2 regions of the Streptomyces sp. B21-105 genome follow, and region 1 is predicted to be linked to the other one. Evidence: riboswitches for the same ligand, from Rfam matches in the RefSeq annotation. Region 1 holds a riboswitch; the other holds the start of a gene.
What was found. Region 1 has a riboswitch for glycine ahead of gcvT (glycine cleavage system aminomethyltransferase GcvT). Riboswitches for the same ligand answer to the same signal wherever they lie in the genome.
Positions count from the first base shown of each region.

Region 2: linked by a shared signal. The riboswitch ahead of gcvP (aminomethyl-transferring glycine dehydrogenase) and the one ahead of gcvT (glycine cleavage system aminomethyltransferase GcvT) in region 1 are both predicted to bind glycine.

Region 1 covers NZ_JARUMJ010000001.1:6,415,977-6,430,989, reverse strand. The annotation lists gene QA802_RS29095 (alpha/beta hydrolase) at 1-810, shown strand, start outside; gene QA802_RS29090 (trimeric intracellular cation channel family protein) at 719-1,375, opposite strand; gene QA802_RS29085 (ABC transporter ATP-binding protein) at 1,445-2,725, opposite strand; gene QA802_RS29080 (ABC transporter ATP-binding protein) at 2,722-3,819, opposite strand; gene QA802_RS29075 (ABC transporter permease) at 3,816-4,823, opposite strand; gene QA802_RS29070 (ABC transporter substrate-binding protein) at 4,892-6,637, opposite strand; gene QA802_RS29065 (ABC transporter permease) at 6,696-7,694, opposite strand; gene QA802_RS29060 (enhanced serine sensitivity protein SseB C-terminal domain-containing protein) at 8,140-8,895, opposite strand; gene QA802_RS29055 (enhanced serine sensitivity protein SseB) at 9,069-9,863, opposite strand; gene QA802_RS29050 (AAA family ATPase) at 10,049-10,822, opposite strand; glycine riboswitch at 10,964-11,063, shown strand; glycine riboswitch at 11,064-11,184, shown strand; gene gcvT (glycine cleavage system aminomethyltransferase GcvT) at 11,262-12,380, shown strand; gene gcvH (glycine cleavage system protein GcvH) at 12,500-12,877, shown strand; gene glyA (serine hydroxymethyltransferase) at 12,892-14,154, shown strand; gene QA802_RS29030 (L-serine ammonia-lyase) at 14,211-15,013, shown strand, end outside.
Region 2 covers NZ_JARUMJ010000001.1:1,805,180-1,820,192, forward strand. The annotation lists gene QA802_RS08070 (hypothetical protein) at 573-704, opposite strand; gene QA802_RS08075 (flavoprotein) at 789-1,334, opposite strand; gene QA802_RS08080 (helix-turn-helix domain-containing protein) at 1,454-2,632, shown strand; gene QA802_RS08085 (hypothetical protein) at 2,761-3,066, shown strand; gene QA802_RS08090 (helix-turn-helix domain-containing protein) at 3,371-3,604, opposite strand; gene QA802_RS08095 (hypothetical protein) at 3,808-4,017, shown strand; gene QA802_RS08100 (endo-1,4-beta-xylanase) at 4,023-4,988, opposite strand; gene QA802_RS08105 (carbohydrate ABC transporter permease) at 5,051-5,815, opposite strand; gene QA802_RS08110 (carbohydrate ABC transporter permease) at 5,923-6,921, opposite strand; gene QA802_RS08115 (extracellular solute-binding protein) at 6,928-8,223, opposite strand; gene QA802_RS08120 (TOBE domain-containing protein) at 8,636-9,031, shown strand; gene QA802_RS08125 (TOBE domain-containing protein) at 9,095-9,514, shown strand; gene gcvP (aminomethyl-transferring glycine dehydrogenase) at 9,565-12,450, opposite strand; glycine riboswitch at 12,633-12,728, opposite strand; gene QA802_RS08135 (PRC-barrel domain-containing protein) at 12,839-13,210, shown strand; gene QA802_RS08140 (DNA polymerase IV) at 13,257-14,678, opposite strand; gene QA802_RS08145 (MerR family transcriptional regulator) at 14,747-15,013, opposite strand, start outside.

The sequences.
Region 1 (15,013 bases):
GATCCCGCCTACGCGCACCGCTCCTTCCCCGTGGTGGAGCTGCTGCCGGGCTACCCGGGCTCCCCCAAGTCCTGGTACGGGTCGCTGCGCGTCCAAGAGCGACTGGCCCCGCTGATGCGCTCGGGCGAGGTCGCGCCGTTCATCCTGGTCGCGCCGCGCACCACTCTGCTGCCGGGCGTGGACACCGGCTGCGCCAACGTCCCGCACGTCGTCAACGCGGACAGCTGGCTCAGCATCGACGTGCCGAAGATGGTCAGGGACAACTTCCGGGCCCAGCCGGCGCCCACGGGCTGGGCGGTGGCCGGGTACTCGGCGGGGGCCCACTGCGCGGTCAAGCTCGCCGTCGCCCACCCCGACCGCTTCGCGGCGGCGGTGAGCCTGTCCGGGTACAGCGACCCGATCGGCCAGCGCTACTCCCTCGCGGCCAAGAGCCCGTCCCTGCGCCGGGCCAACAACCCCTATCTGCTGCTGCGCCAGGCCGTCGTGCCGCCCGCCGTGGCCCTGTACCTCTCCGGTCAGCCGCAGGACGGCTACGAGGAGGCCCTGGCCCTGCGGAAGGCGGCGAAGGCGCCGACGACGGTGCACGTCGTGTACTTCCCGAAGAACGCGGGCGGCCACACCATGGCGCTGTGGCGGCCCCAGGTCGTGCCGGCGTTCCGCTGGCTGACCCTGCAGATGGAGCAGAGCCCCGACGGCGGGGGCCGGGCCACCGGCCGTCCTACTCCTCCCGCACCGTCGAGCGACGGTTCCAGGCGCGAGGCGCTCGCCAGTGGAACCGCATCGCCAGAAGCCGCAGCACGAAAGCGGTGACCGACGCCACCCCGCTGGCCAGCGGGGTGAGCACGTCGTAGCGGATGCAGAGCGCCACCATGGCGGCGCCGACGATCGCCGGGACCGCGTACAGGTCGCGGTCCCAGCGCAGCAGCGAGGGCACCTCGTTGGCGAGCACGTCGCGCAGCACACCGCCGCCCACCGCGGTGGCGAGCCCCAGCGCGGCCGACGCGGTGAGGCCGAGCCCATAGTCGTACGCTTTCGTCGTCCCCGTGACGCAGAACAGGCCGAGGCCGGCCGCGTCGAAGACGTTGACGCCGGTCTGGATCCGCTCCACCTGCGGATGCAGGAAGACGACGAGCAGGGCGGCGAACAGCGGCGTGAGGAAGTACCCCAGGTCGGTGAAGGCGGCCGGGGGCACGGCCCCGATGACAAGGTCCCGGAACAGCCCGCCGCCGAGCGCGGTGACCTCGGCGAGCGTGGCGATGCCGAACACGTCGAAATTCTTGCGGACGGCGAGCAGCGCCCCCGAGATGGCGAACACGAAGATGCCGAACAGGTCGAGGGTGTGCTGGACGGAAGGGCTGAAGATCTGCTGGAACACCCTTACATTGTCACCCAACACACAGCCCCCGCCTTACATTGCAAGGCGGGGGCTGGCATCTGGTGGTGCTTACTTCTCCTTGGACGGCGTCTCACCGTCGGTCGCCTCCGGGGCCTCGGTCGCCTCCGGGGCCTCGGTCGCCTCCGGGGCCTCGGTCACCTCGGGGACGTCAGCGGTCTCTTCGGCGATCTCCGCCGCCACCGCCGCCGAGGTCGCCGCCGACTCGGCGAGCACCTCGTCGGCCACCAGCTCCGCCGCCTCCTTCGCGGCGGTCAGCAGGACGACGTCCTGCGGGGCCTGGTCCGCGAAGTTCTCCGGGTGGTGGCAGGCGACCTGCTGACCCGTCCGCAGCTCGACGAGCACGGGCTCCTGGGTCGCGCAGACCTGCGTCGCCTTCCAGCACCGGGTGTGGAAGCGGCAGCCGCTCGGCGGTGAGATCGGCGAGGGCACGTCGCCCTTGAGCAGGATGCGCTCGCTCTTGGCGCCCCTGCGCTTCGGGTCCGGGACCGGCACCGCCGACATGAGCGCCTTGGTGTACGGGTGCATCGGCGCCTGGTACAGCGAGGTGCGGTCGGCGAGCTCGACGATCTTGCCGAGGTACATCACCGCGATGCGGTCCGAGACGTGCCGTACGACGGACAGGTCGTGCGCGATGATCACGTACGTCAGGCCGAGTTCCTGCTGGAGGTCGTCCATCAGGTTGACGACCTGCGCCTGGATCGACACGTCCAGCGCGGAGACCGGCTCGTCCGCCACGACCAGTTTCGGCTTCAGGGCGAGCGCACGGGCGATGCCGATGCGCTGACGCTGACCGCCGGAGAATTCGTGCGGGTAGCGGTTGTAGTGCTCGGGGCTCAGACCCACGAGCTCCAGCAGCCGCTGCACCTCCTTCTTCACGCCGCCCTCGGGCTCGACGCCCTGGAGCCGGAAGGGCGCCGAGACGATCCCGCCGATGGTGTGCCGGGGGTTCAGGGAGCCGTACGGGTCCTGGAAGATCATCTGGATGTCCCGCCGCAGCGGACGCATCGCGGCCGGCTTCAGCCGCGTGATGTCCTGGCCCTCGAAGTGGATCGTGCCGCCGGTCGGGTCCTGGAGCCGGGTGATGACCCGTCCCATGGTCGACTTGCCGCAGCCCGACTCGCCGACGACACCCAGGGTCTCGCCCTTGCGCACCTCGAAGTCGATGCCGTCGACCGCCTTGACCGCGCCGACCTGACGCTGCAGGACGCCCTTGCGGATCGGGAAGTGCTTCTGCAGGCCCTGGACCTTGAGGAGCACCTCGCGGTCCTCGGGGGAGGAGGCCTGCGGCGGAACCGACGGGGCCGCGTCCGTTTTCTTCGTCTCACTCACAGCTTCGGCGCAATCTCTTCGGTCCAGATCCGCGTACGGTCCTCCGACGAGAGGTGACAGGCGGACCAGTGCCCGCCGCCGACCTGCTGCAACTCGGGGCGCACGGTGCGGGTGACATCACCCTTGGGCACGTCCGCGTACGGGCAGCGGGGGTTGAAGGCGCAGCCCGACGGGACGTTGATGAGGCTCGGCGGCTGGCCCTTCACCGGGATGAGCCGCTCGGAGGTCTCACGGTCGATGCGCGGCATCGAGCCGAGCAGGCCCCAGGTGTAGGGGTGCTGCGGCTTCTCGAAGATCTCGTCGACCGGGCCGCGCTCCACGCACCGGCCGCCGTACATCACCAGGACGTCGTCGGCGATCTCGGCGACCACGCCGAGATCGTGGGTGATGAGGACGACCGCGGAGCCGAACTCCTTCTGCAGATCCCGGATGAGGTCGAGGATCTGCGCCTGGACGGTCACGTCGAGCGCGGTGGTCGGCTCGTCCGCGATGAGCAGCTCGGGGTTGTTGACCAGCGACATCGCGATCATCGCGCGCTGGCGCATACCGCCGGAGAACTCGTGCGGGTAGCCGTCCACGCGCTTGGCGGGCTCCGGGATGCCGACCCGGTCGAGCATCTCGATCGCCCGCGCGCGGGCGGCCTTCTTGCTGACGTCGTGGTGGACGCGGTACGCCTCCACGATCTGGTTGCCGATCGTGTAGTACGGGTGCATCGCGGACAGCGGGTCCTGGAAGATCATCGCCATCTCGCGGCCGCGCAGCCGGCGCACCTCGTCCGGGTCGGCGGAGACCAGCTCCTTGCCGTCGAGCCAGATCTCGCCGGACATCCGCACGTTCTTGCCGCGCGCACCGAGCCGGTGCAGGCCCATGATCGCCAGCGAGGTGACGGACTTCCCGGAGCCCGACTCGCCCACGATGCTGAGGGTCTTGCCCTTCTCCACCTGGAAGCTGAGCCCGTCGACGGACTTGACCAGGCCGTCGTCGGTCGGGAAGTGCACCTTGAGGTCGCGTACGTCGAGGAACGCGCTCGGCCGGCTCGAGGACGAGACGGTCGGCTCGCCCACGGCGGCGCCGGTCTTGGACAGTTCGGTCACGAGAGCCTCACCCGCGGGTCGGCGGCCGCGTAGAGCAGGTCCACCAGGAAATTTGCGATGACGACGAAGAAGGCGGCGAGCAGGGTGACGCCGAGGATCGGCGGCAGGTCGTTGTCCGAGATGGCCTTGACCGCGTACTCACCGACGCCGTGCAGCGAGAAGACCGACTCGGTGATCAGCGCACCGCCGAGCAGCAGACCGAGGTCCATGCCGAACACGGTGATGATCGGCGTCAGCGCGGCCCGCAGACCGTGCCGTGCGACCACCCTGCGCTCCCGCAGGCCCTTGGCGCGGGCCGTGCGGATGAAGTCCTCGTTCATCGTCTCCAGCATGCCCGAGCGGGTGAGCCGCGCGTAGATGGCGGAGTAGAGGAGGGCGAGCGAACACCACGCCGGGAACAGCGTGTTGGCCCACTGCGCCGGGTTCTCGGTGAACGGCACATAGGTGCGACCGAAGATCGGGAACTGGTAGGTGAAGAGCAGGATCGCCAGGCTGCCCGTGAAGAACATGGGGAGCGACACACCGGCGAGCGCGATGCCCATGAAGGTACGGTCGAGGAACGAGCGCGGCTTGAGCGCGGAGATCACGCCGGCCACCACACCTCCCACGAGCCACATCAGGGCGGCGCCGACGGCCAGTGACCCCGTCACCGGAAGGCGGGAGGTGAGCTGCGGCCAGACCGCCTGGTGGGTCTTGAAGGAGTACCCGAAGCACGGCGCGTCGCAGTGCGCGGTTGTGGGCCCCAGGTCATAAGTGGCACCGGTCACGACACCCTTGATGAAGTGCCAGTACTGGAGGTAGACCGGGTCGTCAAGACCGAGGTTGCGCTTGACCGCAGCGATGTCCGCCGCCGACGGACTCTTCCCGATGTACTGCTGGGCCAGCTGGTCGGCCGTCTGGCCGGCGAGCCGTGGCAGCAGGAAGAAGATGGCGAAGGTCACCGCGGTGACGACCAGCAGCAGGAGCACTGCCGCGAACGTCCGACGGAGGATGTACGAGATCACGGGGATCGGCCTGGTGCCCGCGGGCTGTGAAGCCCGCGGGCACCAATGCCTTCACCTGCCTTCCGGGGCTACTTCTTGGTCGTGCCGATGTTGAGGTAGTCGTACTGACCGCTGAAGGCCGCCGTCGACACCAGGTTGGTGTAGTTCGCCGGGCGGTACAGCAGGACCTTGAAGTAGGTCAGCGGCACGAGGGCCGCCTCGTCCATGACCTTCTTGTCGATCTGCGTGTAGATGGCGTTGCGCTGGGTCGCGTCCTGCGTGCCGATCGCCTTGGCGAGGTTCGCGTTCACCTCGGGGTCGTTCAGCTCCGACAGGTTGGTGTTGCCGGACGCGCCGATGGCGGCGCCGTTCAGGATCTGCTGCAGGAAGCCGTAGCCGCCCGGCCAGTCGGCGCCCCACTGCATCATCATCAGGCCGACGTTGTTCTTCTTGTTGAACGCCGGGACGCCCGCGTAGTCGGTGAAGTACTTGCCCGACGGGTACTGCTTCAGGCTGGCGTTGATGCCGACCTGCTTCAGCGAGTTGATGATCGCGGTGGCCGCGTCGATCTCCGGCTGACGGTCGCTGCGCGCGGTGATGTTCGTGGTGATCGCCGTCTTGCCGCAGGCCTTGAGCTGCTCCTTGGCCTTGGTCACGTCGCCCTTGTTGCCGTCGGTGGCGTAGGCGTCCGCCTTCGCGTAGCCCGGGATGTCCGGCGGGAGGACGGTGGTGGCGATGTCACCGCGGATCGGGCCGCCCTCGGCGGTCTGCACCGAGACCTTGTCGACGGCGTACTGCACGGCCTTGCGGCAGGCCACGTTGTCGAACGGCGCGACCTTGGTGTTGATCGCCAGGTAGACGAGGCGGCCACCGTAGGTGTTGTCGGTGTTGGCCTTCAGGTCCGGCTTGGTGACCACGTTCGCCTGGGTCGCGGCCTGCACGCCCGTGCCGCCGAGGTCGATCGCGTCGCCGGCCTGGACGTCCTGGTCGATCGTCTCGGGGTTGACCTTGAGCTTGACGACGATCTTGTCCGGGTACTGCTTGCGCAGCGGGTCGGACTTCGGGTCCCAGTTCTCGTTGCGGACGAGGGTGACCTGCTTGCCCTCCTCGTAGCTCTCGAACTTGTACGAGCCCGAGGACACGATGTTCTTGACGTAGTCGACGCCCTTGTCCTTGGCCTCGGGCACCGGCGCGGTCTGCGGCGTCGCGACCAGGTAGTCGAACTCCTGGAACGCCGACTTCAGCTTGAAGACGATCGTGGTGTCGTCCGGCGTCTCGATGGACGCGAGACCCTTCTTGTCCTTGTACGGACCCTTGTACGCCTCGCCGCCCACGAGGAGCTGCTGGAAGTAGTTCGGGCCGAGGGACAGTACGTCACGCGCGAAGTTGGAGCGCTCGACGGCGTACTTCACGTCCTTGGACGTGATCGCCGTGCCGTCCTGGTACTTCAGGCCCGGCCGCAGCTTGTACGTCCAGGTCTTGCCGCCGTCGGTGGGCACGCCGGCGCTCGCCGCGAGGTCGGGGACCAGCTTGTTGCCCTCCTCGCCCGCGCCGGGCTGGAAGGTCATCAGCGGACGCGCGTAGACGCGGCTGAGGTTGTACATGTACGCGTAGTACGTGTTGCCCGGGTCGAAGGAGTCCGGCACGTCGGAGTACTCGTACGTGACCGTCCCACCCTTCTGGGTGGAGGCGTTGACAACGCCCTTCGTGGCCGCGTCGGCCCCGGCGGACTTGCCGCCCTTGTCCGTGTTGTTGTCATCGGCCTTGCTGCAACCGGCGAGCAACAGGCTCACACTGCCGATGGCCGCAATCGCGGCCAGCCCTGACCTTCGCATGATGGTCTGCTTCCCCTTTGTTGATGGAAATCTGTCGGACTCTCGCTGCGGCTGCACGTCAGCGGCTGCGCGGGTCGAGAGCGTCACGGAGACCGTCGCCGAGCAGGTTGAACGCCAGCACGGTCACGAAGATGGCGAGACCGGGCACGATCATGTACTGCGGATCGACCTGGTAGAAGTCGACCGCCTCGTTGAGCATGCCGCCCCACGACGCCTGCGGGGGCTGGATGCCGACGCCCAGGAAGCTCAGGCTGGCCTCGAAGAGGATGTTGGTCGGGATGAGCAGCGTCGAGTAGACGATGATCGGGCCGACCAGGTTGGGCAGCAGCTCCCGGAACAGGATGTACGGCCCCTTGGCGCCCATCCCCCGGGACGCGTCCACGAACTCGCGTTCCCGCAGGGCGAGCGTCTGGCCGCGGACGATGCGTCCCAGGTAAGGCCAGTTGAAGAAGCCGATGACGAAGATGAGCACCGTGATGTGGAGCGGCAGTCCCTCCATGCCGAACGCGCCGCCCTGCAGCGTGGCGGAGATGGCGATGGCGAAGAGCAGGAGGGGGAAGGCGAGGAACGTGTCCATCAGCCGGCTGATGATCGAGTCGACCCGCCCGCCGTAGTAGCCGGCGACCACTCCGAGGACCGCGCCGATGGTGTTCGACAGGATCGTCGCCCCGAAGGCCACGACCAGCGACACCCAGGAGCCCTCCAGGATGCGGGTGGCGATGTCACGCCCGAACTTGGGGTCCACGCCGAGCGGGTGCTCCCCGCTCATGCCGCCGAAGCCCCCTTGGGGGATCGACGTGTTGGGGTCGATCAAATCCTGGTTGAAGGCGTTGGGGTCCAGGCCGAACAGGGCCTGGATCGGACGCGAGAGGAGCGCGAGCACGATCAGCAGGATCACGATGACCCCGCCGGCCACGGCGACCTTGTCCTTCTTGAAGCGGGACCAGGCGATCTGCCCCAGGGAACGGCCCTCGATCTGCCCCTTATCGACACCCGCGAGTACAGCCTCGGGCTGCACCTCGGTTGCCGACCCGGTGGTCTCGATCGGTGCGGTCACGGTGACCCGACCCCTCTCGCCGGCGGTGACCGGCCTTTGTCCGCCGCTGTCGGCGGCTTGGTTCATTTACTGCCTGCGACGCGGCCGGCGCCGATGAGTGCGGCCCAACTGTCCAGTCGACCCCGGATTGCTGCCGATGGGCACTCTCACAGGATCGACGACCTCGCGTCTGAGAGGCGAGTCTTCAACGCATGCGCGATCACACGCCAGATCTGACGGCGAAAGTATGCGCAACCGTGATGCCGACCTGCACATTCCGTTACCCGAACGTCGCGCGCCGACTTCCGGAGAGCGACGGCACGTGCTTCAGATGTGCGCGGCGTCACATCACGGGAGAACGGGAACACATCCGGCCCTCGGTGCGAGGCCCCGTGCGCGGCCGACGGCGGGTGCCGCCCCGCGCGCGACGCCGGTGTGCGCCTGACGGGCGATCAGCGGCGGGGGATCAGTAGGGACGCGGGCCCGGGAAACCGTAGCCGCCGCCCGGCCCCTGCGCCGGATCGGGGGCGTGCGCCTCGCGGTCGTAGAACGGGCGGGCGTTGGCGCGCATCCACATCACGACGGGGTCGTAGTCGTCGGTCATCGCGACCGTGGAGACCGGCAGCCCGTCCGGCACCGCGCCGATGGACTGCTGCATCATCGCCCGCACGGCGTCCACGGCCGGCGGGGAGGAGTCGTACACGTCGAGCCCGATGGCCAGGTAGGGCGCGCCCAGCGCCGGCTGCACCCAGGCCCGGCGCAACGTGCGGACCGCCTGGGCGCGGTGGGCGTTCTGCGCGAGGAGCGCGTAGAACTGCGGGATCTCGATGCCGGGCTCGGACAGCCGGAGCGGCCCGGCGGGCTGACGCTCCAGGCCGGTGGCGATCCGGCGCAGATCCAGCCACGGGATGCCGACGCCGCCGCCGGGGGCGTGCGGGTTCAGCCAGAGGCCGTAGTGGTCGGGGTAGAGGGTCCGGGCCACGTCCAGCCCGTCGACCACCTCGTACGAGCGGTTCCAGCCACTGGCGCTGAGCTCCTGGGCGGACGTCACACAGGGCGCGTAGCCGTGCCCTTCGACCTCCATGTTTCCGTACTGGGCGTCCGGGGAGCCCGCCTGCCCGTGCCACAGCAGCATCCAGACCTGGCCCGAGGAGGGGGTCGCGAGCGCGCGCAGGAGCGCCTCGTAGGCGTCGTAGCGCCCGGGCGTGACCTGGCGCAGCATGTGCTCGACCGAGCCGGTCGCGGCAGTGCCAGCGCTCACTTTTTATCGCCCCTTCGAGAAGTTGCCCCGCGTCGGAGTCCAGCTTAGGCGCTCCGCCTGGTCAAGCAGTTGAGAGCGCGGGCCCCCGCGCCTCGTCGGACGGCCCGCTTCCCGGCCCCACGGCCAGGACCTGTCTAGTGAAGCCTGGAGTAGAAGGGGCGGACCCTCTCCCGCATCCAGTCGCCGACCGGATCCTGGGCGACGTCGAGGAGGACCAGGTTGACCGGCCAGGGTGCGGCCGCCGTCGTCAGGGCCCGGCCGAGGGCCTCCAGGGGAAGCGCGCGCAGGTCGCCGTCCCACTGCGAGAGCTCGACTCCGACGAACATCACCGGGTCCGCCGTCTCGATCGCGGCCAGGCAGCGGCGGGCGGTGCGGACCACGCCGACGGCCTCGAACTCCGCGGAGGCCGCGGCCAGGAAGTCCATCGGGTCGTCCTGCCAGTCCGGTTCGTAGAGGCGGACCCGGCCGCCGGTGGCCGGACCGTCCAGCGGGGTGCGGCCGGCCCGGCACAGCTCGGCCACGGCGGGCGGCGGCAGCGGGACGCCGACCATGCCGTCGGGGTTGACGAGGATGCCCGCCTGCGGCGGCAGCCCCCGGGCGAACTCCACGGCCGGCGCGACGGTGAACGACATGTGCGAGCCGACGACCTGGCGGAACTGCTCCTCGGAGCTGAAGACCGGCACGTACACCTGGCCGTCGAGTTCCACCGTGGGCAGGTCGAGGGGGCCGCTGTGCGGGCCGCCGCCGCCGGGTAGCGGCACCCAGACGAAGCTGCGGCCGAGCACCTCCACGATCCGGCCGCCGGCTCCCGGCACACCGAGGGAGGCGGAGAGCACCTCCTCCAGCTCGTTGCCGGGCCATCCGCCGTGCGAATGGGGGTGCGCCTGCGCCGGGAAGTCCGCGGGGAAGTCCGCCGGGGGGAAGTCCATCTGCCTACCGCCTGCTAAGAACCGCTCACTCTGCTGTGACTGAAAGGCTAGCGGGTGCCGACGGCCCCTCCACTGCCCATGACACCGATGGGCCGCGGCCGGTGAGACCGAAGGGCCGCAGCCCGTGAAGCTGTGGGCATCAGCCCGTGAAGCTGGTGGGCCGCGGCCTGCGAGGCCCACGGGCCTCAGCCCGAGCCCGAGCCCGAGCCCGTGAAGCCGATGCGCCGCAGGACGTCGGCGGCGGCCCGGTCGAGCAGGACCGCGGAGCCGCACCCCTCGGGCAGCCGGCCCTTCTCCACCGACCGCAGGAGACGGGCGGCGGCGCGGCGGTGCCGCAGGAACGCGTACCGCGAGACGCCTCGGCCGCGCTCGCGCTGGCCCCGCAGGGCCGTGTCCGCGCCGACGTCGAGAACCAGCAGGTGCAGGGCGCCGCCGCGGCGGCGCGCCGCGCGGGCCAGCCAGTCGCGGACCCAGGCCTGGGTGCCGCAGTCGTGCACCACGACGCCCCCGCCGGCGCGCAGCGCCCGGCGCAGTCCGGCGTAGTGGGCGAGGCGGACCGCCGGCCGGTAGAGGGCGTAGGGCAGGAAACGGGGCATCCGGGCGTCCCAGCGGTCGCGGGTGTCCTGGGAGTCGACGCCGACGCCGTCCACCGCGCGCCTCATCAGCGTGGACTTGCCGCTGCCGGGCAGACCGGTGACGACCACCAGGTCCCGCGGGCCGAAGAGCAGGTGGTGCGGACTGCGTCCGGCCCGCTCCCGCAGGTCCCGGACGACGGGTGCGGGCTGCCGGGAGCACGCGTCGCGGGTCCGGGCGCCCGGCTGGGCGGGCAGCGCGATACCCGAGCCGGCCGCGATCCCTGGCCCGGTCGCGATACCCGAGCCGGCCGCGAAGGCCGTGGTCCTCGCCGAGGTAGTCCTCTTCACCGTGATCGTCCTCCCCTGGGGCCAGGTAGTACTCATCCCCATCGAGCGTAAAGAGAAGGTAATGCGCGGTCTCTCGCGTTTTCGTGCGCGTGGCGACACAAGCCGGTTACAGAACCGGCCTGCCACGACGGGGGCGGGCCGTGCGATGATGGCCGCGCCAACTGCATACCGGCCGTTTGAATCCGCGCGGGAGAGTCCTCAGCAGCAGTTCCGCTGGGGCGCCGAAGGAGCAAGTCCCTCCCTTGAATCTCTCAGGCCCCGTTACCGCGCGGGCGAGGCACATCTGAAAAGCGGGCCGCCGTCACAGGCGGTCCCACCCACGGTGCAAGCCATGTCCCGCCCCGCTCACAGCGGTGGTCATGGCGAACCTCTCAGGTTCCGATGACAGATGGGGAGGAACGACCTCGCCGTCCCCCCACGCGCCCGGCTTCCGTTCGCGCGGGAGGGCCCCGTCGCCTTGGGAGACGAACGACCGATGAGCAGTACCGCACCCCGTCACACCGCGCTCGATGCCCTGCATCGCTCGCTCGGCGCGACGATGACCGACTTCGCCGGCTGGGACATGCCCCTGCGCTACGGCTCCGAACGCGACGAGCATCTCGCCGTCCGCACCCGGGCCGGGCTCTTCGACCTCTCGCACATGGGCGAGATCACGGTGACCGGCCCGGAGGCGGCCGGGTTCCTGAACTTCGCCCTGGTGGGCGACCTCGCCGCGGTGGGCGTGGGCCGCGCCCGCTACACCATGATCTGCGCCGAGGACGGCGGCATCCTCGACGACCTCATCGTGTACCGGCTGGCCGAGGCCGAGTACATGATCGTCTCCAACGCCTCCAACGCCCAGAACGTCCTGAACGAGTTGGGCAACCTGGCCGAGGAGTTCGACGTCGAGGTCCGCGACGACCGTGACGCCTACGCCCTGATCGCCGTCCAGGGGCCGGAGTCCCCCGGCATCCTCGCGGCCGTCACCGACGCCGACCTCGACGGCCTGAAGTACTACGCGGGCCTGCCCGGCACCGTCGCCGGCGTCCCCGCGCTCATCGCGCGTACCGGTTACACCGGCGAGGACGGTTTCGAGCTGTTCGTGAAGCCGGAGCACGCCGTCGAGCTGTGGCAGGCGCTGACCAAGGCCGGCGAGGGCGTCGGGCTGGTCCCGTGCGGTCTGTCCTGCCGGGACACGCTGCGCCTGGAGGCGGGCATGCCGCTGTACGGGCACGAGCTGAGCCTCTCCCTCACCCCCTTCGACGCGGGCCTCGGGCGCGTGGTGAAGTTCGAGAAGGAGGGCGACTTCGTCGGGCGTGCGGCGCTCGCCGAGGCGGCGGCGCTGGCCGAGCGGCAGCCGCCGCGCGTCCTGGTCGGCCTGGTCGCCGAGGGCCGCCGCGTCCCGCGCGCCGGGTACGCCGTCGTTTCGGGCGGCGAGGTGATCGGCGAGGTCACCTCCGGGGCGCCGTCCCCGACGCTGGGCAAGCCGATCGCGATGGCGTACGTCGACGCCGCGCACGCCGCGCCGGGCACCCCGGGCGTGGGCGTGGACATCCGGGGCAGTCACGAGCCGTACGAGGTCGTGGCGCTGCCCTTCTACAAGCGCCAGAAGTAGACACTGGGCCCGGGCCGCGGGTGACCGCGCGCACCTTCGCACCGCTCACCCGTGCCATGCCCGGCCCCTGGACCGTCCCCCTTCATCAGCAGTCCCCCGCGTACAGGAGAATTCAGGCCATGAGCAACCCCCAGCAGCTGCGCTACAGCAAGGAGCACGAGTGGCTGTCGGTCGCCGAGGACGGCGTCTCGACGGTCGGCATCACGGAGCACGCGGCCAACGCGCTCGGTGACGTGGTCTTCGTCCAGCTTCCGGAGGCCGGCGCCACGGTGGCCGCGGGCGAGTCCTGCGGCGAGCTGGAGTCGACCAAGTCGGTCAGCGAGCTGTACGCCCCGGTCTCCGGTGAGATCACCGAGGTCAACCAGGACGTCGTCGACGACCCGGCGCTGGTGAACTCCGCCCCCTTCGAGGGCGGGTGGCTGTTCAAGGTACGCGTCACGGGCGAGCCGGACGATCTGCTCTCCGCCGACGAGTACACCGCCTACACCGCCGGCTGAGGAGTCGTAGTCGTATGTCCGTCCTGAACACGTCCCTGCACGAGCTCGATCCGGAGATCGCGGCCGCGGTCGACGCCGAGCTGAACCGCCAGCAGTCCACGCTCGAGATGATCGCCTCGGAGAACTTCGCGCCGCTCGCGGTCATGGAGGCCCAGGGCTCGGTCCTGACCAACAAGTACGCCGAGGGCTACCCCGGCCGCCGCTACTACGGCGGCTGCGAGCACGTCGACGTCGCCGAGCAGATCGCCATCGACCGGGTCAAGGACCTCTTCGGCGCCGAGTACGCCAACGTCCAGCCGCACTCCGGCGCCTCCGCCAACCAGGCCGCCCTGTTCGCCCTGGCCCAGCCCGGCGACACCATCCTCGGCCTGGACCTCGCCCACGGCGGCCATCTCACCCACGGCATGCGGCTCAACTTCTCCGGCAAGCAGTTCGACGTGGTCGCCTACCACGTCGACGGCGCCGGCCTGGTCGACATGGCCGAGGTGGAACGCCTCGCCAAGGAACACCGCCCCAAGGTCATCATCGCCGGCTGGTCCGCGTACCCCCGGCAGCTGGACTTCGCCGAGTTCCGCCGCATCGCGGACGAGGTCGAGGCGTTCCTGTGGGTCGACATGGCGCACTTCGCGGGCCTGGTCGCGGCCGGTCTCCACCCCAACCCGGTGGAGTACGCCGACGTCGTCACCTCCACCACCCACAAGACGCTCGGCGGCCCGCGCGGCGGCATCATCCTGGCGAAGAAGGAGTTCGCGAAGAAGCTGAACTCCTCCGTCTTCCCCGGCTTCCAGGGCGGCCCCCTGGAGCACGTCATCGCCGCCAAGGCCGTCTCCTTCAAGGTCGCCGCGAGCGAGGAGTTCAAGGAGCGCCAGGCCCGCACGGTCGAGGGCGCGAAGATCCTCGCCGAACGCCTCACCGCGCCGGACGCCCGCGAGGCCGGGGTGAACGTCCTGTCCGGCGGTACCGACGTCCACCTCGTTCTGGTCGACCTGCGCGCCTCCGACCTGGACGGACAGCAGGCCGAGGACCGCCTGCACGAGGTCGGCATCACCGTCAACCGCAACGCCGTCCCCGACGACCCGCGTCCGCCGATGGTCACCTCGGGTCTACGCATCGGCACGCCGGCCCTGGCCACCCGCGGCTTCACCGCCGAGGACTTCGCCGAGGTCGCCGACGTCATCGCGCAGACCCTCAAGCCGTCCTACGACGCCGAATCCCTCAAGGCCCGGGTCACCGCCCTCGCCCACAGGCACCCCCTGTACCCCGGTCTGAACAAGTAGTTCCCTGGTGGGGGCGCCCGACGGCGTGCGCCCCCGCCCTTTCTCGAGGAGTTCCCGTGGCCATCTCGGTCTTCGACCTGTTCTCGATCGGCATCGGCCCGTCCAGCTCCCACACGGTCGGCCCGATGCGGGCGGCCCGCATGTTCGCACGGCGGCTGCGCAACGAGTCCCTGCTGGACTCGGCCGCCTCGGTCCGCTGCGAGCTGTACGGCTCGCTCGGCGCGACCGGGCACGGCCACGGCACGCCCAAGGCGGTCCTGCTGGGCCTCGAGGGCTCCTCGCCGCGCACGGTGGACGTGGAGAGTGCCGACGAGCGGGTGGAGCAGATCAGGAGCTCCGGGCGGCTGCGGCTGCTGGGCTCGCACGAGATCCCGTTCTCCTTCGACGACGATCTCGTCCTGCACCGCCGCAAGGCCCTGCCGTACCACGCCAACGGCATGACGATATGGGCCCATGACGCACAGGGCGCCGAGCTGCTGTCGAAGACGTACTACTCGGTCGGCGGCGGGTTCGTCGTGGACGAGGAGGCGGTCGGCGCGGACCGCATCAAACTCGACGACGCGGTGCTGAAGTACCCCTTCCGCACGGGCGACGAACTGCTGCGCCTGACGCAGGAGACCGGCCTGTCGATCTCCGCGCTGATGCTGGAGAACGAGCGGGCCTGGCGCACGGAGGACGAGATCCGGGCGGGCCTGCTGGAGCTGTGGCGGGTTATGCAGGGCTGTGTCTCGCGGGGCATGTCCCGTGAGGGCATCCTGCCGGGCGGCCTGCGGGTCCGCCGCCGCGCTGCCATGACGGCCCGTCAACTCCGCGCGGAGGGCGACGCGTTGGCGCACTCCATGGAGTGGATCACGCTGTA
Region 2 (15,013 bases), 4.6 Mb from region 1:
GGTGGTGGTGGCCGCACTGGCTCTCGGACTGGCGTTGGCGTGGATCCTGCTGTCGGTGCAGGCGTTGAACCACGAACTGGAAACGTCGAACCGGGCACGGGACGCTTTGGCCCGGCAGGTGGAACGTCTGGGTGCGACACCGGTGGCCGGACCGTCGGGGAGCCGGGGCGAGCCGGGCGAGTCGGTGACGGGTCCGCCGGGGGATCCTGGGGTGCCGGGCGCGGCCGGCCCGTCGGGTCCGCCGGGGCCGTCTGGAACCCCGGGTGTTGCGGGTGCTACGGGAGTCCCGGGCCCGGTGGGGGCGACCGGGCCGGCGGGAGCAGCGGGGGTGCAGGGCCCGCAGGGCGAGCCCGGTCCGGCCGGCCCGAAAGGCGAGCCGGGGGAACAGGGGCCGGCGGGCGAGCAGGGACCGGCGGGGCCGGCGTGCCCGGACGGGTACGGCTTGCAGGTGCCTGCGTGGGATCCGGACGCGTTGGTGTGCCGCAAGGATGAGGCCCCGCCGGACGATGACGGCGGTGGTGGCGGGTCGCAGGCGTTGGCGTTGGATCCACAACGACGCCAGTACGCGTGACCTATGCCGCTTCGACGACCCCGGCCCGTACCGCCTGCTCCCACTCCTCCAGCAGCAGCCCATACAGGCCCCGCTGCTCCGGACTCAACACCCCACCCGCCTCCCGCCACAGCGCGCGAATCTCCTCGTTCACGATCGCAGCAGACCGCGACGGCCCAAGGCCAGGAGTGGAGGGAGACATGCCCACAGTCTACGAACCGTGGGCCCCCGAAACTCATCACCGTCCCGTGAACCTGCGCTCCACCGCATCCAACACGACAGGCCACGGATACTCCCGAGGCCGCCCCCGACCCGGCGGGTTCGGCACGAACCCGCCCTCCCCGTACAACACCTCCACACCCATACCCCGCAACACGGCGACACTCCGCTCGAACTGCGAGTGCTGCACGTAGGCCGCGTTCACGCACGGCATGGCCACCATCGGAATGCCCTTCCCCACGGCCTCCGCAACGACCCCGACCACGAAGTTGTGGGTGAGACCGAGCGCCCACGCATTGATCGAGTTGAACGTGGCCGGCGCGAACGCGATCACGTCAGCCTTCGGCCACACATCCCGCTGCCCCGGCAGCTTGTACTCCGAACGCACCGGATACCCGGTCACCTCCTGCAAGTCCGGGAGCCGGTCGCCGAGCCACCGATACGCGGTCGGCGTCAACCCAAGACACACGGTGAAGCCCCGCCGCTGCGCGTCCTCAACAACTGCTGCCACATCGTGGACGGGCGGCGCCGCAGACCCAAAGAGATACAGCACAGGAGAACCCATGCCGCCTATCCGACCACATGCAACCGCCCCCGCTCCGGAAGGAGTCGGGGGCGGACGCCTGACGCATGCAATTGCATGGCGCTACCGTTCCAGATGACGAGTCAGGAACGGAGACCAGTATGCCCTCACCCGACGAAGACCACACCGGCACCCGCATCCGCGAGCAGCGCAAACTCGCCAGACTCACACAGAAAGAACTGTCCCAGCGGATCCCCTACTCCCAGAGCCTCATCAACGCAGTCGAACGCGGCGCCCGCGCAGCAAGCATCGACTTCACCGCATCCGTAGCCCACGCCCTACGCATCGACGTCACCGCGCTCACAGGACAGCCCTACGTGACCGAGCTCCAACAGGATCGCCTCGCGGCCCTTGTCCGCCCGATCCGCGAGGCCCTCGACCTCTACGACCTCGACCCCGACCCGACCACCCGCCCCACGCCCGTGCTCGTCGCCGCAGCCAACGACCTCTGCCAGCAGGTCCGCGCCACCCGCCTCCGCAACGCGGCGATCGCACTACCGGACACAATCACCGAACTCACCGCCGCCGCCGGGCAGACACCCAGCACGCAACTGTGGCAGGCCCTCGCCTCGACCTACCGCACCGCCCACGACATCGCCGTCAAACTCGGCTACTACGACCTGTCCGCCGTCGCCCTGGACCGGATGGCGTGGGCCGCCGAACGCGCCTCCGACCCGTGCCTGAGCGCCGTCCGCCAGTACATGCGCGCACTCGTCTACTTCCGTGAGGGCGAGTACCGCATCGGCCGACGCCTCATCACCGCCGGCCTGGCTGCCGTGGATCAGGCACCGGCCGGCCGGGAGGCGGCGGCGGTTCGGGGGCAGATCCACCTCGGCGGGTCCGTCCTCGCGGCGAGGGCCCGGCAGCAGACCGCCCTCGACGATCACCTCGCCGCGGCGGAAGGGATCGCCGCAGAGATCGGTGACGCGAGCAACGTCCACTGGCTTTCGTTCGGCCCGGCGAATGTTGCGATGCACCGCATGTCGGCCGCAGTGGAAATGCGCCGCTACGATGACGCCCTCGACCAAGCCCGCACGGTGAAGCTCCCCGCCGGACTGGCGACGTCCCGGCGCGCGCACTTCCTCATCGACCGGGCCCGAGCCGAAATGGAGACGGGACGCACGGACGCCGCCCTCACACATCTCGTGGAGGCACGGCGCGCGGCACCCGAGCAGACCCGCTATCACCCAGGCGCACGGGAAACGATCAGCGGGCTGGTGCACATCGCGCGCCGGACACCGGACACGCTGTCCCAGATGGCTACCTGGGTCGGCCTGTAGCCACACACAGCGCACACAAATCTGTGTGCGCTAACCCCTTCGCCGACTTCTACGGTCGTTGTGAGACAGATCACCGCGACCTGGAGGCAAGAGCGATGGCACCCGAACCAACAGCCGTAACCCACGGCATGTCGACGCCAGACGCCCTCGCCCTCCTCCCCATCCCCGACCAGCTGTCCGTACCGCAGATGGACGGACACGTATGCGTGTACGACAACGAATCCCTGAGCAACGACACCGCCGTCGACCTCGGCCAACGCCACCAAGCAGGCCGCACCGTGTTCGCCCGCGCCTCCCGCCGCTGCGCCAGCACCGCCGCTGTCGGAGTCCTCTTCGACCACACCACCGGCACGGACGCCTGCACCGTCTGCCAGACGGAGCCGTGCGACACCGCACGCGCCCTGAACCGCGTGATCCGGATGGGTGCCCGATGAGCACGACAGCGACCTCCTACCGGCTGCAGGTGCCAGCCGTCCCGCCGAAGCCGACACCCGGATGCCCCTCGTGCGCGGACCTTGCCCGGAGGCGGGCGCAGGCCGCTGCCGTCGGCGACTACTCGCAGGCGTCGGACTGCAACATTTGGATCGGCCGCCACGACTACCACCAGCCGCCGATATCCCGCTGACCCCCGGCATGGGGTGTGACCACACCGCCCCCCGCCGGGCCGGCCGTCGTCTGAGGTGGACACGGCCGAGGGCCTGCCGCCCGGTTCACCCCCGTGCCGGCGGCAGGCCCGACCTACTCCACGAGATCAGCGAGCGGCACATCAAGGGCCCACGCGATCCGGAACAGGTTGTCCACCAGTGCAGCCTGGTGTCCCTGTTCGATCCGGTTGATGGCCTGCCGGTCCATGCCCGCCAGCTCGGCGAGTCTCTCCTGCGAGAGTTTCCGCGTGCTCCGCACTTCGCGGATGCGGTCTCCTAAGGCTCGGCGGCGGGCAAGGATCCAGGTGGGCGGCGGAGCGGACGGCACGCGCCCACGCTTCCGGGATCATGGTCGGGTGTCTGTATCGCCGACCGTACATTTTGAGATCAACGACACTCGTCGATCGCAAGTCCCGAGTCACTAAAACACTCGTTCGGATGATGTGATCCTTGACGTCTTGCCTAATAAGAAACCACAGGCCAACGATTACCTGCACCCCCCACGCACCCCACAGCGACAGGCGACACCCCATGACTGACGAGCAGCCCCACACCGCACCGGGGCTCGCCCTCACGAACCTCCAGCGCGACCGCGTCACCTTCGCCCGCCGCGACTTCGAATCCGCCCGCGCCGAAGACCTCGCCAAGCTGCCGCGCGCCCACCTCATCCTCCTCGTCGAACGCATGAGGGGACGCCTCGGCGACATGCTGGATCTTCTCGACGAACTCACCCCCGAATGAGTCCCCTAACCAACATTGTGATCCCAGACGGTGATGCCGACGCACCGCCGCACCGCGAGGCACGCCTCGGTCATGTCCCGGTACCAGTCGGCCTGTTGGGCCAGTTTCTCCTCGGTCGCGGGCAGCAGCATCCGGACGTCGACCTCGGTGAGCGCGGTGTCCAGGCCGAGCCGTGAGAAGCGGCGGAGGTTGTCCTCGAGGGTCGTCGGATAGCCGTACTGGAGGGCGAGGTGGGCCTGGAGGCCGATGCCGTCGAGCGGGACGCGCTGGGCCCTCAGTTCCTTGGCGAGGGCGTAGTAGGCGTCGCTCTTCGGGCCGACGGCCTCGATGTTGTAGTCGTTGAGGTAGAGCTTCGCCTTCGGGTCGGCCTGGTGCGCCCAGCGCAGGGCGTCGGCGATGTAGCCGGGGCCGAGGGTCTTGTAGAAGACGGTCTCGCGGTAGGTGCCGTCCTCGTTGAACGCCTCGTTGACGACGTCCCAGGCGTACACCTTGCCCCGGTAGTGGCGGACCTCGGTCTGGATGTGCTTCTTCAGCACGGCCCGCAGCTCGTCGGCCGTCCACTGCTTGCTCGTCAGCCAGTCGGGCAGCTGGCTGTGCCAGACCAGGGTGTGGGCGCGGACCTTCTGGTGGTGGGCGCGCGCGAGGTCGACGATCTGGTCGCCGGCCGTCCAGTCGAAGACTCCCTGCTGGGGCTCGGTGGCGTACCACTTCATGCCGTTGCCCGGGGTGATCATGTCGAACTCGTGGCCCAGGATCTTCGTGTAGGCGGTGTCGGTGAGTTCGGGGTTGTCCGTGGCGCTGCCGAAGTAGCGTCCGTGGCGCTGGGCGAGGTCGGCGAGGGTGGCCCGCGGCTTTCCGTGCGCGGGTTGCTCGTGGGCCTGTGCGGCCGGTCCGGTGACCACGCCGGCGGCGACCAGGACGGTGGCGAGGGCGCCGGCGAGTCTGAGCCGGGTGCGGGCGGTGCTGAGCATGGTGCGACTCCTCACGGTGAGCGGGTGGGCGAGCCGTACGGGTCCGCGGACGCGGGCGCGGGTCATCCCTTCGTGGCGCCGGCGGAGAGGCCGCCGACGAGCTGGCGCTCGGCGACGGAGTAGAAGGCCAGGGCAGGGACCATGGCGAGGACCAGATAGGCGAAGACGCGCGCGTACTCGGCGGAGTACTGCCCCTGGAACTGCTGGACCCCGATCGGGATGGTCCACCAGCCGGGTTCGTTGAAGACGAGCAGCGGCAGCAGGAAGTTGTTCCAGCTGCCGACCACGGCGAGGACGGAGACCGTGCCGAGAGCGGGCCTGGCCATGGGCAGCAGGATCCGCCAGAAGAAGCCGAGCGGCCCGCAGCCGTCGAGGGTGGCTGCCTCCTCCAGTTCGGCGGGGATCTCGCGGAAGAACCCGCGCAGGATGACGATCGTCATCGGCAGTCCGAACGCGGCCTGCGGCAGGATCACGCCGAGGGGGTTGTCCAGCAGGCCGATGGAGCGCAGCAACAGGAACAGGGGCAGCGCCGCCACCGCGAAGGGGAACATCAGCCCCATGGTGAACAGGGTGAACAGCAGCTCCCTCCCCCGGAAGGCGAAGCGGGCGAAGGAGAACGCCGCGAGCGCGGACACCGCGACGACGACCACGGTCGTCCCGACCGCGATGACGGTGCTGCTGCCGACCAGCTGCCAGAACGAGCCGGAGCCGAGGATGTCGGTGTAGTTGGAGGGGACCCACGGGTCGGGCAGGCCGATGGGGTTGCGCGAGAGCTGGTCGGTGGACTTGAAGCCGGACAGCACGGCGTACACGAGGGGTACGGCCATCACCGCGCCGACGATCCCGAGGACCAGGTGCAGCGGCAGGGTCCTGCCGGTCCGGCGCGCGCCCCGCCCCGTCCCGGGCTTGGTGCCGGGGTCGGTCTTGGCGATGCTCACGAGCCGCCTCCTCGCATGGTCGTGGTGGCGCCCTGGAGGTCTCGGCGGAGCACGAACCGCTGATAGGCGAGGGCGAAGACGAGGCAGATGCCGAACATGACGACGCTGATCGCGCTGGCGTAGCCGACCTGGTAGCGCTTGAAGCCGTACTGGAACATGGTCACGGCCATCGTCTCGGAGTGGTGGTCGGGGCCGCCCGCGGTGACGACCCACACCAGGTCGAAGAGCTGGACCGCGCCGATGACCGACAGGAAGACGCTGATCCGCAGGGTCGGCGCGAGCAGGGGTAGCGTCACGTTGCGGAAGCGCTGCCAGGGCCCCGCTCCGTCGATCAGCGCGGCCTCCGTCAACTCGGCCGGGATGGACTGGAGTCCGGCGAGGTAGAGCATCATGTGGAAGCCGAAGTACTTCCATGTCATGACCAGGAAGAGGGTGGCCATGACGGTGGAGGGATCGGAGAACCACTGCCCGCCCACCCCGTCCAGTCCGACGGCGCCCAGCACGTGGTCGGCCAGGCCGTCGTCCGGGGCGAAGATCATGCTGAACAGCACGCCGGTGATCGCCTCGGAGAGGATGTACGGCGCGAAGAACAGCATCCGGTAGACGGCCCGGCCGCGAATCTTCTGGTTCAGGGCGACGGCGAGGGCCAGCGCGAACGGCAGTTGCAGCAGCAGCGAGAGGCCGACCAGGAGCAGGCAACGCCACAGGTCGCCGAGGAACACCGGGTCCTTGAAGAGCCGGGTGAAGTTGTCGCCGCCGACGAAGTTCTCGGGCATGCCGAAGCCGCCCCATCGGAAGAACGCGGCGTACACCGCGAACAGCATCGGCAGCAGCACGAGCGTGCCGAACAGCACCAGCGCGGGCACCTGGAAGCCGACGGCGGTGAGCCAGTGCAGGGCCCGTCGGCGGGCCCGCGCACGGCCCGCGACGACGGCCGGCGGCGCGGGCTCGACGTCCGGACCGCTGCGCTTGTCCGGGAGGAAGGTGGAGGTCATCGCCGGCTACTGCTCTTCCTTCGCGACCTTGGTGATCGACTCGCTGACCTGCTGGGGCGATTTCGAACCGGCGATCAGAGCGGCGACGCTGTCGTTGACCTCCTGGCCGAGGGCGGGCGCGTACGCCTGGTCGAGGTAGAGCTGGAAGCCGGTGGCGCCCTTCAACTGCGCCTGCACGGCCTTGATGTTCGGGTCGGTCAGGGCGCTCTCGGCGGCCGGGACGACCGGCAGCACCCCGGTCTTCTTGACGAGTTCGGTGTCGGTGGCGGCGGAGGCGAAGAACTTCAGGAAGTCGACGGCCGCCTGCGGGGCGTCCTTGCGCAGCGCGTGCCCGCCGCCACCGCCGAACACCTCGGTGATCACGCCTTTGCCGCCCTCGACCGCCGGGAACGGGAAGAAGCCGAGGTTCGCGCCGAGCCCCTTGCCCGCGTCGGCCTCCACGACCGGCGCCCACTGGCCCATGAGTTCCATCGCCGCCTTGCCGTTGCCGACGGCCGCGGCCTGGCCGGTCGGGCTGGAGTAGGCGGCGCCGAGGAAACCCTTCTGGAACGGTTGCAGATCGACGAGGTCCTGGAGGTGCTGTCCGGCCTGGACGAATCCGTCACCGGTGAAGTCCTTGTCGTCCCCGGCCTTCTGCAGGGCGTCGACGCCCGCGGTGCGCATCGCGAGGTAGGCCCAGTAGTACATGCCGGGCCACTTCTCCTTGCCGGCCAGCGCGAGCGGGATGATCCCGGCGGCCTTCAGCTTGCGCACCGCGTCGAGGAAGCCGCTCCAGGTGGTGGGCGGCGCGGTGACGCCGGCCTGCTTGAAGAGGGCCTTGTTGTACCAGAACCCGATCATGCCGATGTCGAACGGTATGCCGTAGGCCTTGTCGTCGAGCAGGTACGGCTGCCGGGCGACCGACAGCAGGCTCTCCCCCCAGTCCTTCGTGCGTTCCGTGAGGTTCTCCACCAGCCCCGCGTCGACCTGCTGCTTCAGGACCCCGCCGCCCCAGGTGTGAAAGATGTCGGGAAGCTTCCCGGAAGCGGTCAGCGCCGTCATCTTCGACTTGTAGGCGTCGTTCTCCAACTGGACGATCTTGACCTTCACCTTGGGGTTCTGCGCCTCGAACTGCTTGGCCAGTGCGGCCCATACGTCCTTGGTCGGCTGGGTGGTGGAGATGTTCCACCACTCGATGGTGGTCGTCCCCGACGACGACCCCCCGTCCGAGTCGCCGCCGCAGGCGCTCAGTGCCGTCATGCCCAGACCGGCCGCGGCGGAGGCCGCCAGGAAGCCTCGGCGGGAGAGTGCCGGGTCGCCCATCATGCGCTCCTTGTGAGATCGAAAGTTTCGAACCAGATCCAGAAAGGTTCGCTGCTGCCGCACCCTAGAGACACCCTCCGACGGGAGGCAACCCCTTGAACGCAGAGAATCCAGCGGCCCGTTCATCAAGGACCCCACGACAAAGCCTTCTCCGGGTCCGAAACATTCGGATCACCTGGCGAACGTTACGAAGTAGAGATCGGCGCGACACGATGGCCGAGAACCACCGCCTCGACGCGCGGGGCAACGCGCCTGAGGGCGGAGGAGGGCAGAGGGCATCACGCAAGCCGACGCAGACCGGGTCGTCACCGCCGGCACGCCGTCACCGCCGACACCCGGCACGTCCTGACGCGATTGACCCGCCGGGCCACCCCCGCGCCCCCCGCACCGCCCCCGGCCCTATCGTGACCGCATGCAGAGCTACACGATCGGCCAGGCGGCACGACTGCTCGGCGTCAGCCCCGACACCGCGCGCCGCTGGGCGGACGCAGGCCGGGTGGAGACTCATCGCGACGAGACCGGCCGACGTCTCGTGGACGGCAAGGCCCTCGCCGCCTTCTCCGTAGAACTCGCCGGATCGGCCGGCGCGGACGACACCGCCCCCTACACCTCGGCCCGCAACGCCTTCCCCGGCATCGTCACCGCGATCAAGCTCGGCGACGTGGCCGCCCAGGTGGAGATCCAGGCCGGCCCGCACCGCCTGGTCTCCTTGCTGACGAGGGAGGCCGTCGAGGAACTCGGACTCGAGGTCGGCATGGAGGCAACGGCCCGCGTGAAGTCGACAAACGTACACATCGACCGAGTGTGACCAAGGGCGACGCAAAGCGGGCATCCCCGCCATAAGGCCCTCGGGGCCGTACCGTTGACGCTCATGACCTTGAGCATCCGCAACCAGCTTCCCGGCACCGTCACCGCCGTCCACCCCGGCGAGGTCATGGCCCTGGTGAAGATCCGCCTCGACGGCGGGCAGCACCTCACGGCGGCCATCACCCTGGAGGCCTCGGAGCAACTCGCCCTCAGGCCCGGTGCCGCCGTCCACGCCCTGGTGAAGTCGACGGAGGTCTCCCTCGCCACCGGCCAGGTCGCCGGGCTCTCGATCCGCAACCGGTTGCCCGGCACGATCACCGGCCTCGCGCTCGGCTCGGTCATGGCCGCGGTGAAGATCACCGTGGACGGCGGCGAACTCACCGCGGCGATCACCAAGGAGGCCGCCGCCGACCTCGGTCTGTTCGTGGGATCCGACGTCATCGCGCTGATCAAGTCGACCGAGGTGTCCCTGGCGACGGCGTAGAACGACGAGGGGCCCCGTCCGTGACGGACGGGGCCCACACGCGCTGCGGCTCAGTCCTCGTACGCGTCCAGCGGCGGGCACGAGCAGACGAGGTTGCGGTCGCCGAAGGCCTGGTCGATACGGCGCACCGGCGGCCAGTACTTGTCGGCGGCGGACACCCCGGCGGGGAAGACCGCCTCCTCACGCGAGTACGCGTGGGCCCACTCGCCGCCGAGCGCGGACGCGGTGTGCGGGGCCCCGGCGAGCGGGTTGTCGTCGGCCGGCCAGGCGCCCGCGCCGACCTTCTCGATCTCCGCGCGGATCGCGATCATCGCGTCGCAGAACCGGTCGAGCTCGATCAGGTCCTCGGACTCGGTCGGCTCGATCATCAGCGTCCCGGCCACCGGGAACGACATCGTCGGCGCGTGGAAGCCGTAGTCGATGAGCCGCTTGGCGACGTCGTCCACCGTCACACCGGTCGCCTTGGTCAACGGGCGCAGGTCGATGATGCACTCGTGCGCCACCAGCCCGCCGGGCCCGTTGTAGAGCACCGGGTAGTGCGGCTCCAGCCGCTTGGCGACGTAGTTGGCGCTCAGTACCGCCACCTGCGTGGCTCGCTTGAGGCCCTCACCGCCCATGAGCCGCACGTACGCCCACGAGATCGGCAGGATGCCCGCGGAGCCCCACGGCGCCGCCGAGACCGGCCCCACGCCGGTCTCCGGCCCCGCGGCGGGCTGCAGCGGGTGGTTGGGCAGGTACGGCGCGAGGTGCGACCGGACTGCCACCGGCCCGACGCCCGGGCCGCCGCCGCCGTGCGGGATGCAGAACGTCTTGTGCAGGTTCAGGTGGGAGACGTCGCCGCCGAAGTGCCCCGGCTTGGCGAGCCCGACGAGCGCGTTCAGGTTGGCGCCGTCGACGTACACCTGGCCGCCGGCCTCGTGCACCTGGGCGCAGATGTCGGCGACGTGCTCCTCGAACACGCCGTGCGTCGACGGGTAGGTGATCATCAGCACCGACAGCTCGTCCCGGTACTGCTCGATCTTCGCGCGCAGGTCCTCGACATCGATCTCGCCGTCCTCGGCGGTCTTCACGACGACGACCTTCATGCCGGCCATCACGGCGCTCGCCGCGTTCGTGCCGTGCGCGGACGACGGGATGAGGCACACGGTGCGCTGCTCGTCGCCGTTGCCCCGGTGGTACCCGCGGACCGCGAGCAGCCCGGCCAGTTCGCCCTGCGACCCGGCGTTCGGCTGCAGGGACACCTTGTCGTACCCGGTGACCTCCGCGAGCCGCTCCTCGAGCTCCCGGATGAGCGTCAGATAGCCCTGGGCCTGCTCGGCGGGGGCGAAGGGGTGCAGCTGTCCGAACTCGGGCCAGGTGACCGGCTCCATCTCGGTGGTGGCGTTGAGCTTCATGGTGCACGAGCCCAGCGGGATCATGCCCCGGTCCAGCGCGTAGTCACGGTCGGCCAGCCTGCGCAGGTAGCGCAGCATCGCGGTCTCGGACCGGTGCCGCTGGAAGACGGGGTGGGTCAGGATGTCGTCGGTCCGCAGCAGCCCGGTCGGCAGGGCGTCCTCGACGGTCGCGTCGATCGACTCGATGTCGCCGTCCACCCCGAAGGCCGCCCAGACCGCGGCGACCTGGGCACGCGCGGTCGTCTCGTCACAGGAGAGCGCCACCCGGTCGGCGTCGACGAGGTGCAGGTTGACCCCGTGGTCCCGCGCGGCGGCGACGACCTCGGCGGCCTTCCCGCGCACCCGCACGGTCAGCGTGTCGAAGTACGCCCCGTGCACCACCTCGACGCCGCCGGCCTCGAGCCCCGCGGCGATGATCGCGGCGTACCGGTGTGTGCGCCGGGCGATCGCGCGCAGCCCTTCGGGGCCGTGGTAGACCGCGTACATCCCGGCCATCACGGCCAGCAGCACCTGCGCCGTACAGATGTTGCTCGTCGCCTTCTCGCGCCGGATGTGCTGCTCACGCGTCTGCAGTGCTAGCCGGTAGGCCTTGTTCCCGTCCGCGTCCACGGACACGCCCACGAGGCGGCCGGGCAGGCTCCGCGCGAACTTCTCGTGCACCGCCATGTAGCCGGCGTGCGGCCCGCCGAAGCCCATCGGCACGCCGAACCTCTGTGTGGTGCCGACCGCGATGTCCGCGCCCAGCTCACCGGGCGACTTCAGCAGTGTCAGCGCGAGCAGGTCCGCGGCGACGGTGACGAGCGCGCCGAGCCCGTGCGCCTGGTCGATGAGCGCCTTCAGGTCCCGCACGGCGCCGGACGCACCGGGGTACTGGACGAGCACGCCGTTGATCTCGCGCTCCGCGATCTCCGCCGGAATGCCGCCGCTCAGATCGGCGACGACGACCTCGACGCCGGTCGGCTCGGCACGCGTCTCGATCACGGCGATGGTCTGCGGCAGCGCGTCCGCGTCGATGAGGAAGAGGCCCTTCTTGTTCTTCCCCATACGCCGTGACAGCGTCATCGCCTCAGCGGCCGCCGTGCCCTCGTCGAGCAGCGACGCGCCCGAGGTCGGCAGACCCGTCAGTTCGGCGACCATCGTCTGGAAGTTCAGCAGCGCCTCGAGCCGGCCCTGGGAGATCTCCGGCTGGTACGGCGTGTAGGCGGTGTACCAGGCCGGGTTCTCCATGACGTTGCGCAGGATGACGGGCGGCGTGAACGTGCCGTAGTAGCCGAGGCCGATCATCGGGTCGAGCACCTGATTGCGGTCGGCCAGGGAGCGCAGCTCGGCCAGCACCTCGGCCTCGGTGCGGGCGCCCGGCAGGTCCAGCGCGTCGGCGTTCTTGATCACATCGGGGACCGCGGCGGCGGTGAGCTCGTCGAGCGAGCCGTAGCCGACGTGCGCGAGCATCTTGGCCCGCGCCTCCTGGTCGGGCCCGATGTGGCGCTGCTCGAAGGGGATTGCCTGCTCGAGCTCGGAGAGCGGAGTGCGATGGGCGGTCATTACGGAGGCCTCCTGGTCTGACACGACCTTCGAGGGTCACCACGGCGGGTACCCGGACGGCCTCCCCCTCTGTCATCTCAACCTGAGAGCTTCACCGGCCGCCAGCGGACGACCGGCTTTCACCGTCGGTGAGAGCGGACACCGTCGACGTCGTCGGCACCCGCCCTGCTTTCCAGAGTGACCTCGTCCGTGCGGTACGTGAGCCTGAGAGATTCCGGGGAGGATTTGCTCCTTCGGCGCCTCCGGTGGTCTCCGGAGGACTCTCCCGCACGGGGTCAGCAGCCGTTGCCAGACTACCAGCGAGGTCAACGGGCTTCTCGAGTGGCCGCTCGCCCCAATGTGCTCTTTTGTAGTCCATAGGGACGAGCTGCGACCAAGAGGAGGGCCCGTGCAGACCGACATCGATCCGCGCAACCTGATCGGCCGCAAGGCGTTCGACCGCAACGGGGCGAAGATAGGCACCGTCGACGAGGTGTATCTCGACGACGCGACCGGTGTGCCGGAGTGGGCCGCCATCCGCACCGGCCTGTTCTCCCGAGACGCCTTCGTCCCCCTGGAGCCCAGCGAGCTGGTCGAGGGGATCCTGCACATCCCGTTCGACCGCGCCCTGATCAAGGACGCCCCTGACTTCGGCGTGGGCCGCCACCTCTCCCCGGAGCAGGAACTCCAGCTCTACCACCACTACGGCCTGGACGTGGCGACCCCTCCGCCGCTCCCCGACCACGACTTCGGCCGCCTGGCGGGCACGGACGAAAGCTGACTCCCGCAGCCCCTGAGCCCCTGAGCCCCTGAGCCCCCGGACAGTCTCACTCTGTGCAACGGTCCGGCTCCGCTGAGAGTTCCCGCGTGCCCTCCGTCGCCTCCTCGTCCTCTCCCGGTCTTCGCCGCACCAGCGGCAGCGGGTCCGCCGGAGCCAGTTGCGGATCGTCGGTGCGGAACGTGCGCACCCGCCCCGGCTGCGACTGCGGCGTCTCGAACCGCACCGTGACCCGGCCCAGCCCACTTCCCTGCACCCATCCGTGTCCGAGCTCGGCATGCCGCACGTCGTGCCCCGGACGCCACTCGTGCTCGGCGTGGACAGCTGCCCGGGCCGGCGCCGGTTCCTCGGCGGCTGGCTCCTCCGCATGTCCCTCCGCGACCTCGTCCGCCCGCGCCCCCGCCGCCTGCGCGAACAGGTCCTCCTGCGTGAAGTCCGCCAGACCACTGACGCCCACCCCGAGCAGCCGCACACCGCCCGTGGTGTCCACGGAGCCCAGCAACCGGGCCGCCGCTTCCCTGATCACCGCCGGATCGTCCGTGGGCCCGCGCAGCGTCTCGGACCGGGTGAGCGTCGAGAAGTCGTACCGCCGCACCTTCAGCACGATGGTGCGGCCCGACAGACCGGCCTCCCGGAGCCGGCGCACACACCGGTCCGCGAGCCGTTGCACCTCCAGCTCCACCCGGACCCGGTCGTGGATGTCCACGTCGTACGTGTCCTCGACCGACACGGACTTGGTCTCCCGCTCGGCCACCACCGGCCGGTCGTCGCGCGCCAGCGCCATGGCGTGGAGCGCATGCCCGTGCGCCTTGCCCAGCAGCCGCACCAGCTCGTCCTCGCCGGCCTCCGCGATCTCGTCGACCGTGGTGATCCCGGCCCGCCGCAGATGGTCACCCGTGGCGGGGCCCACCCCCGGTAGCGTCCGCACCGGCATGGGCCCGAGGAGCTGCCGCTCGGTGCCGGGCTCGATGAGCACCAGGCCGTCGGGTTTCGCCTCCTCCGAGGCGATCTTCGCGAGCATCTTGCAGGAGGCCAGTCCCACCGAACCCGTGAGGCCGGTGACGGCCCGTATGTCCGTACGCAGTCTGGCACCGGCCAGCCGCGCCGAATCTCTGTCCCAGGCCGCCTCGCCGGCCTCCAGGTCCACGAAGGCCTCGTCCAGGCTCAGCGGCTCCACCAGCGGCGAAAGCGCCCTCAACAGCGCCATGACCTGCTCGCTGATCGACCGGTAGAAGGCGAACCGCGGCACGAGGTAGGCGGCGTTCGGCGCCAGCCTGCGCGCCTGGGCCATGGGCATCGCCGAGTGGACCCCGAAGACCCGCGCCTCGTAGGAGGCCGTCGCCACCACGCCGCGAGGCCCGAGACCCCCCACGACCACGGCCTTCCCGCGCAGACTCGGCTTGGACGCCTGCTCCGCCTGAGCGAAGAAGGCATCCATGTCGAGATGCAGGATCGTGGGCGCGTTTCTCACATGTCCGATGCTGCACCACGCCACTGACAACGACGCCGCACCACCGCCCCCGCGCCCGGGAGGAGGCGTCAGACCGCCCGGTTGCGCCTGCGCGCCAGCTCGTCCGCCGGATTGGGCCCGACGAGCGTCTCACCGGTGTCGACGCGCTCCCCGTGCAGCTGCGACAACGCGCTCTCGACGTCCCGCCACACCACGCCCACGGCGATCCCGAAGACGCCCTGACCGCCCTGGAGCAGTGCGTGGACCTCGTCCGGCGAGGTGCACTCGTACACCGTCGCACCGTCGCTCATCAGCGTCATCCGCTCCAGATCGCTGAACCCGCGCTCCCGCAGATG